One region of the Winslowiella toletana genome, then DNA from elsewhere that is predicted to be linked to it. Evidence: predicted binding sites of a transcription regulator. Region 1 holds the regulator's gene; each other region holds the start of a gene.
What was found. Region 1 encodes sigma-54, which starts transcription at its own class of promoters, with help from an activator protein. Its sites were predicted from a motif close to GTTGGCACANNTTTCGCTNT; they were not measured.

Region 1 (6,146 bases):
TGCCGAGTTGCTTGAAAAGGTCAAAACCTCTTATGAAATTCAAAATGCACAACAACCATAGCCTTAAACTTCTGCTGATTGGCGCGCTGTTCGCCACCAGCCTGCCGGCTTTCGCTCTGACCGGTGACTCGGAAAAGCCCGTTAATATCGACTCGGAAAACCAGTCGCTGGATATGCAGGGCAATGTGGCGACCTTTACCGGTAATGTCATCGTCACTCAGGGCTCGATTAAAATTACCGCTGATAAGGTGGTGGTTACGCGTCCTGGCGGCGACAGCAGTAAAACGGTGGTTGATGCCTGGGGCAATCCGGCCACCTTTTACCAGATGCAGGATAACGGCAAGCCAGTAAGAGGCCACGCGCAGAAAATGCGCTATGAACTGGCGAAAGATTTCATTGAGCTGACCGGCAATGCTTACCTCGAGCAGCTCGACAGCAATGTGAAAGGCGATCGCATCACCTATCTGGTGAAAGAGCAGAAGATGCAGGCCTTTGGCAACAGCGGCAAACGTGTCACCACCGTGCTGGTACCGTCGCAGTTGCAGGACAAAGGTACCCAGTCCAACGATCAGAAAAAGAGAAACTAATTCGCTATGGCAACCTTAATCGCTGAAAACCTGGCGAAGGCTTACAAAGGCCGTCGAGTGGTGGAAGATGTCAGTCTGGAAGTTAAATCTGGCGAGATCGTCGGTCTGCTGGGGCCAAACGGAGCCGGTAAGACCACCACGTTTTACATGGTAGTCGGCATTGTACCGCGTGATGCCGGTCGCATTGTGATCGACGATGAAGATATCAGTATTCTGCCGCTGCACGCGCGGGCGCGCCGTGGTATCGGTTATCTGCCGCAGGAAGCTTCGATCTTCCGCCGTCTCAGCGTCTATGACAACCTGATGGCGGTGCTGCAGATCCGTGATGATCTGACCACCGAGCAGCGTGAAGATCGCGCAAAAGAGCTGATGGAAGAGTTCCATATTGAACATCTGCGCGACAGTCTTGGTCAGTCTCTTTCCGGTGGTGAACGCCGTCGCGTTGAGATCGCCCGTGCGCTGGCTGCTAATCCGAAATTTATCCTGCTGGATGAACCCTTCGCCGGTGTTGACCCGATCTCGGTAATTGATATTAAGAAAATCATCGAACACTTGCGCGACAGCGGCCTCGGCGTGCTGATTACCGACCACAACGTGCGTGAGACACTGGCGGTCTGTGAGCGGGCGTATATCGTCAGCCAGGGCCATTTGATTGCCCACGGTACGCCAGAAGAAGTGCTGGCCGATGAACAAGTTAAGCGTGTCTATTTGGGTGAAGAGTTCAGACTCTGATATGGTGTTTGTTTCACGCATGATTTCTTGGGAATTTGTATCCTGAATATGAAGCAAGGTTTGCAACTCAGGTTTAGCCAACAGCTCGCGATGACGCCGCAATTACAGCAGGCCATTCGTTTGCTGCAACTCTCTACGCTTGAACTTCAGCAGGAGATACAACTGGCACTGGAAAGCAACCCACTGCTGGAGCAAACCGACATCCATGAAGAGATAGACGCCCGCGAGTATCAGGAGAACGAGAACGAAGCTCTTGATACCCGTGAAGCACTTGAACAAAAGGATATGCCGGAAGAACTTCCGCTGGATGCAACCTGGGATGAAATTTACACTGCCGGCACCCCTTCCGGCACCGGTACTGATTATCATGATGATGAACTGCCGGTTTATCAGGGCGAAACCACCCAGTCTCTGCAAGACTACCTGATGTGGCAAGTCGAACTGACGCCTTTTACCGATACTGACCGCGCTATCGCCACCTCGATCGTCGATGCCATTGACGACATGGGTTACCTCACGGTTCCTTTAGCAGATATCCATGACAGTATGGGTAACGACGATCTGGCGATGGACGAAGTGGAAGCGGTGCTGAAACGCATTCAGCGCTTTGATCCGATCGGCGTCGGTGCCCGCGATCTGCGCGATTGTTTACTGGTGCAACTCTCACAGTATCAGGCGGAAACCCCGTGGCTGAAAGAGGCACGGTTGATCGTCAGTGAGCATCTTGATCTGCTGGCTAACCATGATTTCCGCAGCCTGATGCGCGTTACCCGCCTGAAGGAAGAGGTGCTGAAAGGCGCGATGTTACTGATCCAGTCACTCGATCCTCGCCCCGGTCAGTCGATCAACACCAGTGAACCTGAATATGTGATTCCCGACGTGTTGGTGCGCAAAATTGGCAGCCGCTGGGCCGTCGAGCTGAATGCGGAAAGCGTCCCGCGGCTTAAAATCAATCAGCACTATGCCTCACTGGGCGGCAGCACCCGTAACGACAGCGACAACCAGTTTATCCGCAGTAACCTGCAGGAAGCGAAGTGGCTGATTAAAAGCCTGGAAAGCCGCAATGACACGCTATTGAAAGTGACACGCTGTATCGTTGAGCAGCAGCAGGCTTTTTTCGAGCAGGGCGAAGAATTTATGCGGCCGATGGTACTGGCAGATATCGCCTCTGCCGTCGATATGCACGAATCAACCATTTCCCGCGTGACAACGCAAAAGTATCTGCACAGCCCGCGTGGAATTTTTGAGCTTAAGTATTTCTTTTCCAGCCACGTCAATACTGAAGGTGGCGGCGAAGCCTCCTCCACCGCTATTCGCGCGCTGGTGAAGAAACTTATCTCGGCGGAAAATCCCGCCAAACCGCTGAGCGACAGTAAGTTAACGACTATGCTATCAGATCAAGGCATCATGGTAGCGCGTCGAACTGTGGCAAAGTACCGAGAGTCTTTATCCATCCCGCCATCGAACCAGCGTAAACAGCTGGTTTGATCTGAACTGAGAAGGAAGACACTATGCAGCTAAATATCACAGGGCAACATGTTGAAATTACTGATCCATTACGTGATTTCGTTAACAGCAAATTTGCCAAACTGGAACAGTATTTCAGCCAGATAAATCAGGTTTATATTGTTCTGAAAGTGGAGAAAGTCACTCAGGTGGCTGACGCAACGCTGCATGTGAACGGAGGCGAGTTGCACGCAACCTCGGAAGCGGTGGATATGTACGCGGCGATTGATGGGTTAATTGATAAACTCGCGCGCCAGTTAACTAAACATAAAGACAAGTTAAAACAACACTAAATTCACCCTGCGTCATCGGGAGCAGGCCGGGGGCGAATTTATTCGCCCCGTTTGATATAGCACAGCATCTGCTCTGTGCCAGCGGCCCGCAGCTGATACCGCAGTTTGCTGTCAATATTTGCTGCTTTTCTCACCGAAGGGCGAGTAAAGTAAACCGATGAGCCAGCATAAGTGAACACGTAAGTGAAACTATGATGAACAATGATCTAACACTGGAATTAAGCTCTGTACTCAGCGTTGACTGTACCCGAAGCGGCGTACACTGCCAGAGCAAAAAGCGGGCGCTGGAAATTATCAGCGAATTAGCAGCGAAGCAGCTTAATCTTCCGCACCAGACTATCTTCGAAGCGATTCTGACCCGTGAGCGGATGGGCAGTACCGGTATCGGAAACGGTATCGCCATTCCGCACGGTAAACTGGAAGAGGATACATTGCGCGCCGTTGGCGTGTTTGTCCGTCTTGACCAGCCTATCGCTTTTGATGCCATTGATAATCAGCCAGTGGATCTGCTGTTCGCCCTGCTTGTTCCAGCCGACCAGTGCAAAACACATTTGCACACGCTCTCTCTGGTGGCAAAACGACTGGCGGATAAAACCATCTGTCGCCGTTTGCGTTCAGCGCAGAGCGATGAAGAGCTTTACGAAATCATTACTGAGAGTCAGGAATAACTACCAGACTTTGGCACGGCTGTTCGGTCGTATAAATCGGGAGAATATTTAATGGTGCTGATGATCGTCAGCGGTCGTTCTGGTTCAGGCAAATCTGTTGCATTACGCGCGCTGGAGGACATGGGTTTTTACTGTGTTGACAACCTGCCGGTGGTGTTATTACCTGAATTAGCGAACTCACTGGCCGATCGCAACATGTCTGCGGCGGTCAGCATTGACGTGCGCAACATGCCAGAGTCGCCTGAGATTTTTGAGAAAGCGTTGACCAGCCTGCCGGCAAGCTTCTCGCCGCAGCTGCTGTTTCTTGACGCCGATCGTAATACGCTTATTCGCCGCTACAGCGACACGCGACGCCTTCATCCACTCTCCAACAAGAACCTGTCGCTGGAGAGCGCCATCGATGAAGAGAGTGACCTGCTGGAGCCGCTGCGTTCACGTGCTGACCTGATAATCGACACCTCTGAAATGTCGGTGCACGAACTGGCGGAGATGCTGCGCACCCGCTTGTTGGGTAAACGCGAGCGTGAACTGACAATGGTGTTTGAATCCTTTGGCTTTAAACACGGTATTCCGATCGATGCCGATTATGTCTTCGACGTACGCTTTCTGCCGAACCCGCACTGGGATCCGAAACTGCGTCCGATGACCGGTCTGGATCGTCCGGTAGCGGCCTTCCTCGATCGCCATACTGAAGTTCATAACTTTATCTATCAGACCCGCAGCTACCTTGAGTTATGGTTGCCGATGCTGGAAACCAATAACCGCAGCTATCTGACGGTGGCAATCGGTTGTACCGGTGGTAAGCACCGCTCGGTGTATATTGCTGAACAGCTGGCCGATTATTTCCGCTCACGCGGTAAAAACGTACAATCGCGTCACCGTACGCTGGAAAAACGTAAATCATGACCGTCAAGCAGACCGTAGAAATTCAGAACAAACTTGGCATGCATGCGCGACCGGCGATGAAGCTGTTTGAGCTGGTGCAGAGTTTTGATGCTGAGGTGTTGCTGCGTAATGAAGCCGGGACTGAAGCCGAAGCCAGCAGCGTGATTGCGCTGCTGATGCTGGATTCTGCTAAAGGCGGCCATATTGAAATTGAAGCCAGCGGGCCAGAGGAAGAACAGGCATTATCGGCGGTAATCGACCTGTTTAATGCCGGTTTCGACGAGGATTAACCACGAAACCTAAAGGGCGGCGTTCCATTCTTGCCGCCCTTATCAAGAATGAACCCTCATCCTCAATCCAGTTTATGCTCGCGCAGGAAGCCTTCTCCGCCCAGCTGCCGCATCTGGCGCATTATCCACTGCTGACGTTGCCGTACATAACCTGAAGGCGCATCTGCCTTAAAACGCAGTGGGCTGGGCAGTACTGCCGCCAGCAACGCTGCTTCTGACTGCGTCAGGGCGCTGGCCGGTTTATGAAAATAGCGCTGCGCGGCGGCTTCGACACCGAAAATTCCCTCACCAAACTCCGCTACGTTAAGGTACACCGTCAGAATGCGGCGCTTGGTCCAGACCACCTCAATTCCCAGCGTCAGCCCGGCCTCCAGCCCTTTACGCAGCCAACTACGTCCGTCCCAGAGAAACATGTTTTTCGCAGTTTGCTGGCTCAGGGTTGATGCGCCCCGAACCCGACCCGAACGCTCATTATGATCAAGCGCCGAGGCAATCGCATTCATATCGAATCCCCAGTGGGTCGGGAATTTTTGATCTTCCGCCGCCATCACTGCCAGCGGCATCCACGGCGAAATTTCATCCATCCCCACCCAGTCGGAATGGGCAACATAAGTAAAATCGCCCTGCAACCAGGCTCCCAGCTGCCGCTCAACCATCACCGCTGAGAAAGGAACCGGCAGAAAAGCAAACAGCAGAATGCCTGCAACCCACACCGCGGCCACTGCCAGCACCGCGCGTAGCAGCCAAATCTTCAGCCGTTGTAGCAACTTTCCCCGACGCTTTTTCATGCAATCATTTCCACCACGCGTTTGACCAGCTTATCGATTCCTCTGGCGGCTTCATCCATTGAGCTGGCCAACATATATGCCGGAGTAGTAATAATTTTATGTTCTTCATCAACAACAATGTCATCGACCGGGCAAGGAACGTGAATTCCTCCCATTGCTTCAATCACTTCCGCGTAATTGGAATCGGTTCCAATGGTGAGGCGAATCGGTGCGTCAATCAGCAAAGGCAGGATCGCCGGGGCGATACAGATGCAGCCAATTGGTTTGCTTTGCTTATGAATTTCCTGCGTAAGCTTTTGCAAATTTGGCTCAATGACGCAGTCCGCACCGGCGAGAGCAAAGCTGCTTAAGTTCTTTGCCGCACCGAAACCACCTGGTAAGATCAGTGCATCAAGTT
Region 2 (6,146 bases), 610 kb from region 1:
GGGTAATCTGAAATATCGGGCGGCAAGACGCCGCCCGCGGCGTATTATTCCATTCCCAGCTCTTTCAACTTACGCGTCAGGGTATTCCGGCCCCAACCGAGCAATCGTGCGGCTTCCTGCTTGTGCCCCTGCGTATGGCGCAGAGCAGTGGTCAGCAGCGTTCTTTCCATTTCCGGTTGCGCTTCGGATAACAGGTTTTGATGACCGGAACGCAAGGCACGATCGGCCCACTGCGCTAACAGTGTTGCCCAGCTGTCCGGTAGCGAGTGCACCGGGCTGTCCGGCGTCGAGGTTTCAAACAGCTCCGGCGGCAAGTCCTGAATCAATACTTCCTGGCCTGCGGCCATCACCGTTAACCAGCGGCAGGTATTTTCCAGCTGGCGCACGTTACCTGACCAGTGCAGGCGGGTTAATGCGGTTTCGGTTTCCGGATGCAGAATTTTCGCTTCAACGCCTAACTCACGCGCCGCAACCTGCAGGAAGTAGCGTGCCAGACGCGGAATATCTTCACGACGTTCACGTAGCGGCGGCAGATGAACGCGGATAACATTCAGGCGGTGGAACAGATCCTCACGGAACTTACCTTCCTGCACGCGCAGCTCAAGATTCTGGTGGGTAGCGGCAATGATGCGCACATCCACTTTAACCGGCGCATAGCCGCCGACGCGGTAGAACTGACCATCAGCCAGTACGCGCAGCAGGCGGGTTTGCACGTCGAGTGGCATATCGCCAATTTCGTCGAGAAACAGCGTGCCGCCATCGGCCTGTTCAAAGCGGCCCTGGCGGATCTGATTCGCGCCGGTAAAAGCCCCTTTCTCATGGCCAAACAGTTCTGACTCAATCAAATCCTTGGGAATTGCCGCCATATTCAGCGCGATAAACGGCGATTTGGCGCGTGGGCTGTGGCGATGCAGGGCATGCGCTACCAGCTCTTTACCGGTGCCGGATTCGCCGTTAATCAGCACGCTAATCGAGGAGCGCGACAGGCGGCCAATAATACGAAACACATCCTGCATGGCTGGCGCTTCACCGATAATATCGGTAGTCGGGCCATTAACCGGCTGATTACGCGGTTGCTGTTGTTCCTGATAGTGGCTGATAGCGCGCTCAACCAGCGCGACCGCTTCGTCGATATCAAACGGTTTCGGCAGATAGTCAAATGCACCCTGTTGGTAGGCGCTGACGGCGGCATCCAGATCGGAGTGCGCGGTCATTATGATGACCGGAAGCATCGGGTGGCGCTGTTTGATCTGCTTAAGTAGCGCCAGACCATCCATGCCTGGCATGCGAATATCAGATAATAAAACGTCCGGGGTTTTGGTTGCGAGCGCATCCAGCACCTCGTTGCCGCTTTCAAACGTCGCGCAGCTTAAACCGGCTCCAGTGAGCGCACGTTCAAGCACCCAGCGGATGGAGCTATCGTCATCGACGATCCAGACTATCCCTCGTTGCATAGAAACCTCACTGGCGAATAGGCAGATAAACCGAAAATTCGGTATGACCAGGCCAACTGTTAAATTCGATTTTTCCTGAGTGCTGATCGATCAGGCTACGGGCAATGGATAATCCCAAACCGGTGCCACCCTCGCGCCCGCTGACCATCGGATAGAACAGCGTATCCTGTAGTTGTGCCGGAATGCCGGGGCCGTCATCCTGAATATCGATGCGTGCCACCAGGCGATAACGTACGCCATGCAGTGTCAGCTGAAAGGCTGTGCGCGTACGTAAAGTGATGGTTCCACCAGTTTCACCCAGCGCCTGTAGCGCGTTGCGCACCACATTCAGCAGCACCTGCTCAAGCTGATCGGGGTCATGCGCTAATTCAGGTAAACTTGGGTCGTAATCACGCACCAGCGTCACGTTGTCCGGCAATTCCATTGATACCAGGTTCACCACCCGTTCGGAAACCTGATGAATGCTTTGCGTCACATGCATTCCGGGCTGTTGCGGCCCTAACAGGCGATCAACTAAATTGCGCAGCCGATCAGCCTGCTCAATGATCACTTTGGTGTATTCGGTTAATGCCGGGTCGGGCAGGGCTTTCGCCAGTAGCTGCGCCGCACCGCGTAATCCACCCAGCGGATTTTTTATTTCATGTGCCAGACCGCGTACTAAATCACGCGCGGCAACCTGCTGAGCGTGTTGAATCTGTTCCTGACTGAGGCGGCGTTGATTATCCATCGGCGCCATCTCCAGCAGGATTAAACCTTCTGGCAGACGTTGTGCCGTCAGCGACATAATATGCGCGCGGCTGTCGACCACCAGCGTCACTTCACTGTCGGTAAACCCCTGACCCGCATCAAGGCTTTCCCGCATCACGTCGATATTCAGCGAGAAATAGCCCATTAAGTCCGGCAGCGGTGTGCCAAATAACTTTCGAGAGCTTTGCGCCAGTAGCTGCTGTGCTGCCGGATTGGCGTAATGCACCACCAGTTCGTCATCGACCAGCAAAATACTGTTAATCAGAGAGTTGAGAATCTGCCCAGCATCGGGCAGCGTGCCAGTTACCATACAGCGTTCCCCTGCACTATTTTAGTGCATTATAGTCCCGGAGCCGGTTACGCGTTAGTCCGCACGGTGAATGAGTGGAGAAAAAAGCCCATCCGAAGATGGGCTGAAAGTTTCCACGGCAACAAAAAACGTCAAACTTATTAAACGCTGTAGTACAGCTCGAACTCTACCGGATGCGGAGTCATACGAACGCGGTCCATTTCAGACTTACGCAGTTCGATGTAAGCATCGATAGTGTCGTCGGTGAATACGCCGCCACGAGTCAGGAACTCACGGTCTTCGTTCAGTGCATTCAGCGCTTCTTCCAGAGAGCCCGCTACTTTTGGAATCTCAGCTTCTTCTTCCGGCGGCAGGTCATACAGGTTCTTATCCATCGCATCGCCAGGATGGATCTTGTTGATGATGCCGTCGAGGCCAGCCATCAGCAGCGCAGAGAATGCCAGGTATGGGTTAGCCGCTGGATCCGGGAAGCGAGCTTCGATACGACGTGCTTTCGGGCTGGCAACAACTGGGATACGGATTGAAGCAGAGCGGTTACGCGCAGAGTAAGCCAGCATAACTGGAGCTTCATAACCCGGAACCAGACGCTTGTAAGAGTTGGTGGTTGGGTTCGCCAGGGCGTTAATCGCTTTAGCGTGCTTGATAACACCGCCGATGTAGTACAGAGCTATATCGGACAGGCCGCCGTATTTGTCGCCAGCGAACAGGTTGGTGCCGCCTTTGGACAGGGACATATGGCAGTGCATACCTGAACCGTTGTCACCGAACATTGGTTTTGGCATAAAGGTGGCAGTTTTGCCCCAGGCGTGAGCAATGTTGTGCACGACGTATTTGTAGATCTGAATTTCGTCAGCTTTTTTGGTCATGGTGTTGAAGCGGGTAGCCACTTCGTTCTGACCAGCGGTAGCCACTTCGTGGTGATGCGCTTCGACGACCAGGCCCATCTGCTCCATGGTCAGACACATGGCAGAACGAATGTCCTGTGCTGAATCGACTGGTGGCACCGGGAAGTAACCGCCTTTCAGACCTGGACGATGGCCTTTGTTACCGCCTTCGTATTCTTTACCGGTGTTCCACGCTGCTTCGATATCGTCGATAGCAACATGCGAGCCGGAAGTGCTGCTGCCGAAACGGATGTCGTCAAACAGGAAGAATTCTGGTTCTGGTCCAAACAGCACGGTATCTGCGATACCGGAAGAGCGCAGGAAATCTTCTGCACGCTTGGCGATTGAACGTGGGTCACGGTCATAGCCCTGCATGGTGCCTGGCTCAAGGATGTCACAACGGATGATCAGAGTTGGGTCTGCGAAGAATGGGTCCAGAACAGCAGTGCTGACATCTGGCATCAGAACCATATCTGATTCATTGATACCTTTCCATCCGCCGATGGAGGAGCCATCGAACATTTTGCCTTCTTCGAAGAAGTCAGCATTTACCTGGTGAGCTGGGATAGTGATGTGTTGTTCTTTACCTTTGGTATCGGTAAAACGCAGATCAACAAATTTCACTTCATGCTCGTTAATCATCGACAGAACGTGTTCAGCGGACATACTTAACTCTCCTGGAATTTTCATTGTTGTCGTGGTTCGAGAACTTCATCGTTCGGTACGCGTAAATTGTCGCGTACACCTGATAATAAAGATCTCAGACAAGCTATCAACCGTTGTGGAAACTGCCGTTTTCGCTTAGTCAGACTAAAGCGAAATCTATGCCAACTTTTTTATTTGGGTAAAAAGGCGCTATTATGCGCTCTCTCGTGAGACGAGAGATGCACCATGATGGATGTCGCGCACCATTTTGGTGCTTTTGAATGATTAATGGGCACTATTTTGGTGCAAATTCTCGACGGAGTGCAATCTTTGCACTGTAAATGCCTGCAAAAGCAATCCTGACAGTAATCTTTATATGAAATTTGTGATCCTGTTCAGTCCTTCGATTAATCCGTGTACAATAGCGCGCTATTTCTAATGCCTGAGGCAAAGCTGTGATCGAAAATTTGCGTAACATCGCCATTATTGCCCACGTTGACCACGGTAAAACTACCCTGGTTGATAAGTTGCTGCAGCAGTCCGGGACCTTTGATGCCCGCACCGAAGCAACCGAACGCGTAATGGACTCCAACGATTTGGAGAAAGAGCGTGGGATTACCATCCTCGCCAAAAACACCGCCATTAACTGGAAAGACTACCGCATCAACATCGTGGATACCCCAGGACACGCCGATTTCGGCGGCGAGGTTGAGCGTGTGATGTCAATGGTTGACTCAGTTCTGCTGGTTGTCGACGCAATGGATGGCCCGATGCCGCAAACTCGTTTCGTGACCAAGAAAGCTTTTGCTAATGGTCTGAAGCCAATTGTTGTTATCAACAAAGTTGACCGTCCGGGCGCACGTCCAGATTGGGTTGTCGACCAGGTATTTGACCTGTTCGTTAACCTCGACGCGACCGACGAGCAGCTGGATTTCCCAATTATTTATGCATCAGCCCTGAACGGTATTGCCGGTGTTGACCATACCGATATGGCTGATGACATGACCCCGCTGTATCAGGCTATCGTTGACCACGTTTCTCCTCCACAGGTAGAAATGGAAGCGCCATTCCAGATGCAGATTTCTCAGCTGGACTACAACAACTACGTTGGCGTTATCGGCATCGGTCGTATCAAGCGCGGTGTGGTTAAACCTAACCAGCAAGTCACTATCATTGATAGCGAAGGCAAAACCCGTAACGGTAAAGTCGGTAAAGTACTGACCCACATGGGTCTGGAGCGTATCGAAGCGACCGTTGCTGAAGCTGGCGATATCATTGCTATCACCGGTCTGGGTGAGCTGAACATCTCTGACACCATCTGCGACCCGCAGAATGTGGAAGCGCTGCCAGCCCTGAGCGTTGATGAGCCAACCGTTACCATGTTCTTCAACGTCAACACCTCGCCATTCTGTGGTAAAGAAGGTAAGTATGTGACTTCACGTCAGATCCTTGACCGTCTGAACAAAGAGCTGGTGCACAACGTGGCACTGCGCGTTGACGAAACTGAAGATGCGGATGCATTCCGTGTTTCTGGTCGTGGTGAGCTGCACCTGTCTGTACTGATCGAAAACATGCGTCGTGAAGGCTTCGAGCTGGCAGTATCGCGCCCGAAAGTTATCAACCGTGTTATCGACGGTCGCAACCAGGAACCGTTCGAGAACGTGACGCTGGACATCGAAGAACAGCACCAGGGTGCTGTGATGCAGGCGATGGGTGAGCGTAAAGGTGACGTTAAAGACATGGTGCCAGATGGCAAAGGTCGTATTCGTCTCGATTACCTGATCCCGGCACGTGGCCTGATCGGCTTCCGTACCGAATTCATGACCATGACTTCCGGTACCGGTCTGCTGTACTCCACCTTCAGCCACTACGACGACGTGCGTCCGGGCGAAATCGGCCAGCGTCAGAACGGCGTGCTGATCTCTAACGGCCAGGGTAAAGCAGTGGCATTTGCTCTGTTCAGCCTGCAGGACCGCGGTAAGCTGTTCCTGGGTCACGGTGCAGAAGTTTACGAAGGCCAGATCATCGGTATTCACAGTCGTTCTAACGACCTGACTGTTAACTGTCTGACCGGTAAGAAACTGACCAACATGCGTGCTTCTGGTA
Region 3 (6,146 bases), 710 kb from region 1:
ATGTACGTTAAAGGCAACTTTAAATATTGTGACGGGAAAAGTAATGCGAAGGGCTGAAATTGGTGGAGGCCCTGCCAGCGACATCCCGGCACACGCGTTACCTGCTGCGGCTGCTTCCTTCCGGATCTGACCGAGTTCACAAGTTAGCGTTGCGGGAGCACCAACAGGGCCTCCATTGACGGCTCTAACGTTCAGAGCGCAGGCATTATCAATGATGCCTTCATCAATTGCAAGCGAACCCCAGGCGACCGTTGCTTTCTTGAACAACTGATGCATTTTAGTCAAATTTAACGGCGTTGCACTGCCGGTTACTGCCTAAAATATCCGCAGCCGACTTTGACGGTTAATTGATCATACTGGCGATTATCGCAGCAATGCTGCCGCAGGCTGCCGGGCTCGCTGATTAAAATTGCTTTAGTATCCATAAGTTATCGATTAAGGTTTTGTAATTATTCCTTCGGATAATTCGCATGTTCGACAATGACAGCTTTCAACAACGTGTCTGGCAGATAGTGGCATCGATTCCCTTCGGCTGCGTCACCACTTATGGTGAAATCGCCCGTCTGGCCGGCTCACCGCGTGCCGCCAGACAAGTAGGCGGCGTGCTGCGCCGTCTGCCGCAGGGCAGCAAACTTCCCTGGCATCGGGTTATCAATCGTAAGGGTGAGATATCTTTGGTGGGTGACGATCTCAGTCGCCAGCGTGATGCGCTGGAGGCCGAAGGGGTTGAAGTCAGCAACGACGGGAAAGTGTCACTGGCAGATTACCGCTGGAAACTTTAAGTTAAGACGGGAGCCGAAAACGGCTCCCTTGCAAATGACTACACCGCAGTAATGTTCTCACTGCCCACAAGAATTATCAGTACATTGTCGGAGCCGGTACTGAAGTTGAAGGCGTCACCTGCGTTGGTGAAGTTGACGGTACCGTGCGGGTCGCGCCGTTTTGGGTTGGCATCGCCACTGACGGCACCGGCACCATAATCAGCTCCGCTTTGGTTCCACCACCGTTAATAACCGGTTTAACCGTATCGGTAATAAATGCCAATTTGCCATCAATTGTCACTGCGGCACTTAACAGGATACGCGCGTTAGGCTGGATATCTGCCGGATTAAACGGTAGCACGAACTGGAATGGCGACTGTTTGCCATCGGTACGAACCGCACGCTGCGCCAGCACTTTAGACGGCGCGTCAGCCAGTGAAGCGTCTGACAGCGTTACCGTCAGTACCGCGTCAGGTGGCAAGGCAATGCGCTGGCGGATATACACCGAGCCGCTGACATTTGGTTGCGCTATGGCCGCCTGCTGCCCAGCCGTCGGCGATCCCAGCGTTGGAGTAGGAATATCATTGCTTTTATCTGCACAACCAGCCAGTGCCACAGCCAGCGCAGCGCCACTCATTACATGCCAAAGTTTCATTGATTTCTGCTCCTTATGATCAATGTTTGCCGGTAAACCTGCCGGAAACTACGCTATTAACAGCGTCACAGAGTTAATTCTGGCACAACTTACTGATTTTTGCCTGGGACAGCAGTTTCATCAGCGTGAAATGCAAAAAACAGCGCATTAGCTTTGAACGCAGTTGACGGTAACTGGTCGGATCTCGCAAACTAACTGCTGAACCATTTTCGAGGATGTTGCTATGAGCCAGGCACTGCAAAACCTGTTAGATCTGCTCAAATTAGAAAAATTAGAAGAAGGCCTGTTTCGTGGTCAGAGCGAGGACTTAGGCCTGCGCCAGGTCTTTGGAGGCCAGGTTGTCGGCCAGGCGCTGTACGCGGCTAAACAGATGGTGCCTGCCGACCGGATGATCCACTCTTTTCACAGCTATTTCTTACGCCCCGGCGACAGCCAGAAGCCGATAATCTACGATGTCGAAACCCTGCGTGACGGCAATAGCTTCAGCGCGCGCCGCGTCAGCGCGATTCAGAATGGCCAGCCGATTTTCTATATGACCGCTTCATTCCAGTCGCCGGAAAGCGGTTACGAACATCAAAACAGCATGCCGCAGGTTCCGGGGCCGGAAAATCTGCCCTCAGAGACCGATATCGCCATACAGCTGGCGGAATTTATTCCGGAAAAGGCGCGCGAAAAATTTCTTGCTGAAAAACCACTGGAAATTCGCCCGGTGAAGTTTCACAACCCGCTGCAAGGGCATGTGGATCTGCCTGAACGTCAGGTGTGGTTTCGCGCAAATGGTCAGATGCCCGAGGATATCCGTATTCATCAGTATCTGCTGGGTTATGCTTCGGATTTCAACTTTTTGCCGGTGGCATTACAGCCACATGGTAAGGGGTTCCTTGAGTCGGGAATGCAGGTGGCAACCATCGACCACTCGATGTGGTTCCACCGCCCTTTCGATCTGAATCAGTGGCTGCTGTATAACGTAGTCAGCACCTCAGCTTCAGGCGCTCGCGGCTTTGTACGCGGTGAATTCTATACTCAGGATGGCACGCTGGTGGCATCGACGGTGCAGGAAGGGGTTATGCGTCATCGCAGTTAAGCTGGCCGGAGGCAAATAGTAAGGGGCGATGTCAGTGACATCGCCCCTTTTTTTTCTTCTGTTTTTTATTGCACTGCTTTTCTTAGTCAGCCATTACGCTTAGTGGTTGTAAGCATTCTCGCCGTGGCTGTTAACGTCCAGACCTTCACGCTCCTGCTCTTCCGGTACACGCAGGCCAACAATCATGTCGGCAATTTTGAAGCCGATAAAGGCAACCACTGCGGTCCAGACAATCGTCACTACCACACTCAGCAACTGAATCAGCACCTGGTGGCCCATGGTCACGCCCTCTGCGTAGCCAACGCCGCCCAGTGAGGTAGAGGCGAACACACCGGTCAGGATGCAGCCGACAATACCACAAACGCCGTGCACACCGAACACATCGCAGGGATCGTCAACGCGCAGCCATTTCTTCAGGATGGTGACACCCCACAGGCCAGCGATACCACCGGCGATACCAATAATCAGAGCACCCCCGACGCCGACATAACCGCAGGCTGGCGTTATTGCGACCAGACCGGCAATGACGCCTGAACAAGCACCCAGCAGTGAAGGCTTACCGCGGAACATCCACTCGCCAAAGGTCCACGCCAGTACCGCGCCCGCTGTTGCCATTACGGTATTGAGGAACGCCAGCGCGGCGATTTCGTTGGCAGAGCTTGCCGAACCGGCGTTGAAACCAAACCAGCCAACATACAGAATCGCCGTACCGATAAATACCATCGGCAGGTTGTGTGGTTTGAAAGCTTCTTTACCGAAGCCAGCACGTTTGCCCAGCAGGTAAGCGCCAACCAGACCGGCAACCGCGGCATTGATGTGCACCACTGTCCCACCGGCGAAGTCCAGCGCGCCATCCTGTGCCAGGAAACCACCGCCCCACACCATATGCGCCACCGGCAAATAAGCCAGCGTCAGCCAAATCACCACAAAGATCAGTACCGCCGAGAAGCGAATACGCTCGGCGATGGCACCAACAATCAGCCCCACGGTAATACAAGCGAATGAACACTGAAACGCCACGTGAATATACTGATAGAAGGAACCCGACAAGGCCGTCAGTTCGATATTTTTCAGCATTGCCATGCTGAAACCACCGAAGAAAGCATTACCTTCGCTGAACGCCAGCGAGTAGCCATACAGCATCCACAGCACGCAAACCAGCGAAAAAGTAACCGCCACCTGCGTCAACATCGACAGCACGTTTTTACCGCGAATCAGACCGCCGTAAAACAATGCAATACCTGGTATAGACATAAACAGCACCAGCGCGGTGCAAATCATCATAAAGGCGTTATCAGCTTTATCTGCAACGGCAGGTGCAGCCATCGCGAGCGATGGTAACAGTGCCAGGCTTGCCAAACCCAACGTCGTCAGTACTTTTTTCATTTTATTCCATCCCATCACAGTTCAGACCCCGAAATTACAGCGCGGCTTCGTCAGTTTCACCGGTACGAATACGGATGACACGCTGCAGTTCTGCAACGAAGATCTTACCGTCGCCAATTTTGCCGGTGTAAGCGGCTTTGCTAATCACGTCGATCACTTCATCGATCTGATCGTCGGCGATAGCCACATCAATTTTTACTTTTGGCAGGAAGTTCACGCTGTACTCAGCACCGCGATAGAGTTCTGCATGACCTTTCTGGCGACCAAAACCTTTCACCTCGGTGACGGTCAGGCCCTGAATGCCGATAGAGGACAGTGCTTCACGCACGTCTTCCAGTTTGAACGGTTTGATTACCACGGTAACCAGCTTCATACGATCCCCTCCAGCTATTGGAAAATGTCAGTTACACCCAACCCGGGATGTATAAAGCAAAGGCTGTGCCATAAATTAAAAACCGGGAAATTTCAGCGAATAAGACGGTCTGCAACCGGGTAATACCGGGCATCAGGATGGGAAGCGCCGCAGCGTACTGGCGGGCAATAAGGACAAAACGCACCATTTCGGTGCGTCAGCTGTTCAGGAAAGTGCATCAAGGTGAAACATGCCGAAAAAATTGCGCAAAAAAGGTGCAATCAGTCCTCAGGCTTCGGCCGTGATGCCCGAGTTAAGTTCATCGCCGGCCAGCTGCAACTGATACATTTGCCAGTAACGCCCCTGCTGCGCCAGTAATTCGCGGTGATTACCCTGCTCGACTGCCTGGCCGCGATGCAGCACCAGAATGGTATCGGCTTCGATAATGGTGGACAGGCGATGGGCAATCACCACCAGCGTGGTGTGCTGACGAATCGCCCGCAGCGCGCGCTGAATCGCCTGCTCAGTACCCGAATCAATATTGGCAGTCGCTTCATCCAGAATCAGAATCTGCGGTGCCGCCACCAGCACACGCGCCATGGCCAGCAGCTGTTTCTGGCCGACTGACAAATTATTACCCTGCTCGCCCAGCCGGGTATGGATCCCCTCGGCCAGGCCGCGCGCCAGTTCGGCCAGCTGTACGGTCTCAAGTGCCTGCCACACCTGCTGCTCGCTGATATCGCGCCCCAGCGTGACATTGGCAAAAAAGGTATCCGCCAGCACCACCGGATCCTGCTGTACCATCGCCACGCCCTGACGTAGCGTCTGGTGGCTGAGGCTGCTCAACGGGCGGCCATCGAGGCGAATTTCGCCCTGCTTCAGCGGATAATAACCCATCAGTAAATTAGCCAGCGTGCTCTTGCCGCTGCCGGTATGCCCGACCAGCGCGACAAAATCGCGCGCAGGCACCTGCAAATTAATGTCACTGAGTACATTACGATCGTCGCGATAGGCAAAGCTGAGCTGGTCAACCTCAATGCGGCCGCTGGTCAGCGGCCGCCGGTCGTGACCGTATTGCTGGCGCGGCGCATCCATCAGTTCAAAAATACGCTCGCCGGCGACCACCGCTTGCTGCAACATTGATTGTTGCGTGGTCAGCTCAATCAGCGGCTCGTTGAGTCGTCCAAGGTAGTTAATAAAGGCATACAGCACGCCAACCTCAATACTGCCGACCGAAGAGAAGCCAAACAGCATCATCAGGCCGCACAGTATCAGAGCCGAGAACAGGCTGAGTAACGGACGCAGTAAAAAGCCATCAAGCCGCAGCGTTTGCATCCGCGCCAGATAGTGTGAACGGCTGGCTTCGCCCATGCGCTCGCCAAAGCGAGCCTGCTGGCGAAACTGCTGAATAACGCTCATACCGTTAATTACTTCATTAAAGCCGTTGTTAATATCCGCCAGATAGCTGCGTACCCGACGCACGATTGGCGTGCTGTAGCGCTGATAAATCAGCATTACGGTGATTACCGCCGGGAAAATCGTGATTGCCACCAGCGCCATGCGCCAGTCAAGGCTGAACATCGCCACCAGCATGGCACCAATCAGCGCCGCGGCACGCAGTACCGTCGCCACCACGGTGACATACAGATCGCGCACCACTTCGGTGTCATTGGTCACACGCGAAATAATTTGCCCAACCGGTTGAGTATCGAACGCGCTGAGTGGCTGACGCAGCGCCGCATCCATCACATCACTGCGCAGGCGTTGCACCACACCGACCGCCGCCTCACTGAACAGCAGTGACTGAGCGTAATGCAGTGAGGCCGCCAGCACCTGCAGCAAGATGTAACCGACCACCAGTCCGAGCGCGATCCCCAGCGGCATATGGTGTTTCGCCACCATATTATC

Region 2: a site for sigma-54 is predicted at 4,208-4,227, ahead of glnA (glutamate--ammonia ligase). Genes of this name have one in related genera too.
Region 3: a site for sigma-54 is predicted at 4,313-4,332, ahead of glnK (P-II family nitrogen regulator). Genes of this name have one in related genera too.

What each region holds. Positions count from the first base shown of each region.
Region 1 covers NZ_CP134152.1:526,503-532,648, reverse strand. Annotated here, with positions in the region: gene lptC (LPS export ABC transporter periplasmic protein LptC) at 1-61, shown strand, start outside; gene lptA (lipopolysaccharide ABC transporter substrate-binding protein LptA) at 33-587, shown strand; gene lptB (LPS export ABC transporter ATP-binding protein) at 594-1,319, shown strand; gene rpoN (RNA polymerase factor sigma-54) at 1,368-2,807, shown strand; gene hpf (ribosome hibernation promoting factor) at 2,831-3,118, shown strand; gene ptsN (PTS IIA-like nitrogen regulatory protein PtsN) at 3,313-3,786, shown strand; gene rapZ (RNase adapter RapZ) at 3,838-4,692, shown strand; gene npr (PTS phosphocarrier protein NPr) at 4,689-4,961, shown strand; gene mtgA (monofunctional biosynthetic peptidoglycan transglycosylase) at 5,024-5,749, opposite strand; gene elbB (isoprenoid biosynthesis glyoxalase ElbB) at 5,746-6,146, opposite strand, start outside.
Region 2 covers NZ_CP134152.1:4,843,159-4,849,304, reverse strand. Annotated here, with positions in the region: gene hemN (oxygen-independent coproporphyrinogen III oxidase) at 1-11, shown strand, start outside; gene glnG (nitrogen regulation protein NR(I)) at 45-1,454, opposite strand; gene glnL (nitrogen regulation protein NR(II)) at 1,462-2,511, opposite strand; gene glnA (glutamate--ammonia ligase) at 2,652-4,061, opposite strand; gene typA (ribosome-dependent GTPase TypA) at 4,496-6,146, shown strand, end outside.
Region 3 covers NZ_CP134152.1:1,231,593-1,237,738, reverse strand. Annotated here, with positions in the region: gene RIN69_RS05720 (HHA domain-containing protein) at 1-11, shown strand, start outside; RNA gene ffs (signal recognition particle sRNA small type) at 70-166, opposite strand; gene RIN69_RS05710 (MGMT family protein) at 471-782, shown strand; gene RIN69_RS05705 (YbaY family lipoprotein) at 859-1,416, opposite strand; gene tesB (acyl-CoA thioesterase II) at 1,640-2,500, shown strand; gene amtB (ammonium transporter AmtB) at 2,600-3,886, opposite strand; gene glnK (P-II family nitrogen regulator) at 3,921-4,259, opposite strand; gene RIN69_RS05685 (SmdB family multidrug efflux ABC transporter permease/ATP-binding protein) at 4,527-6,146, opposite strand, start outside.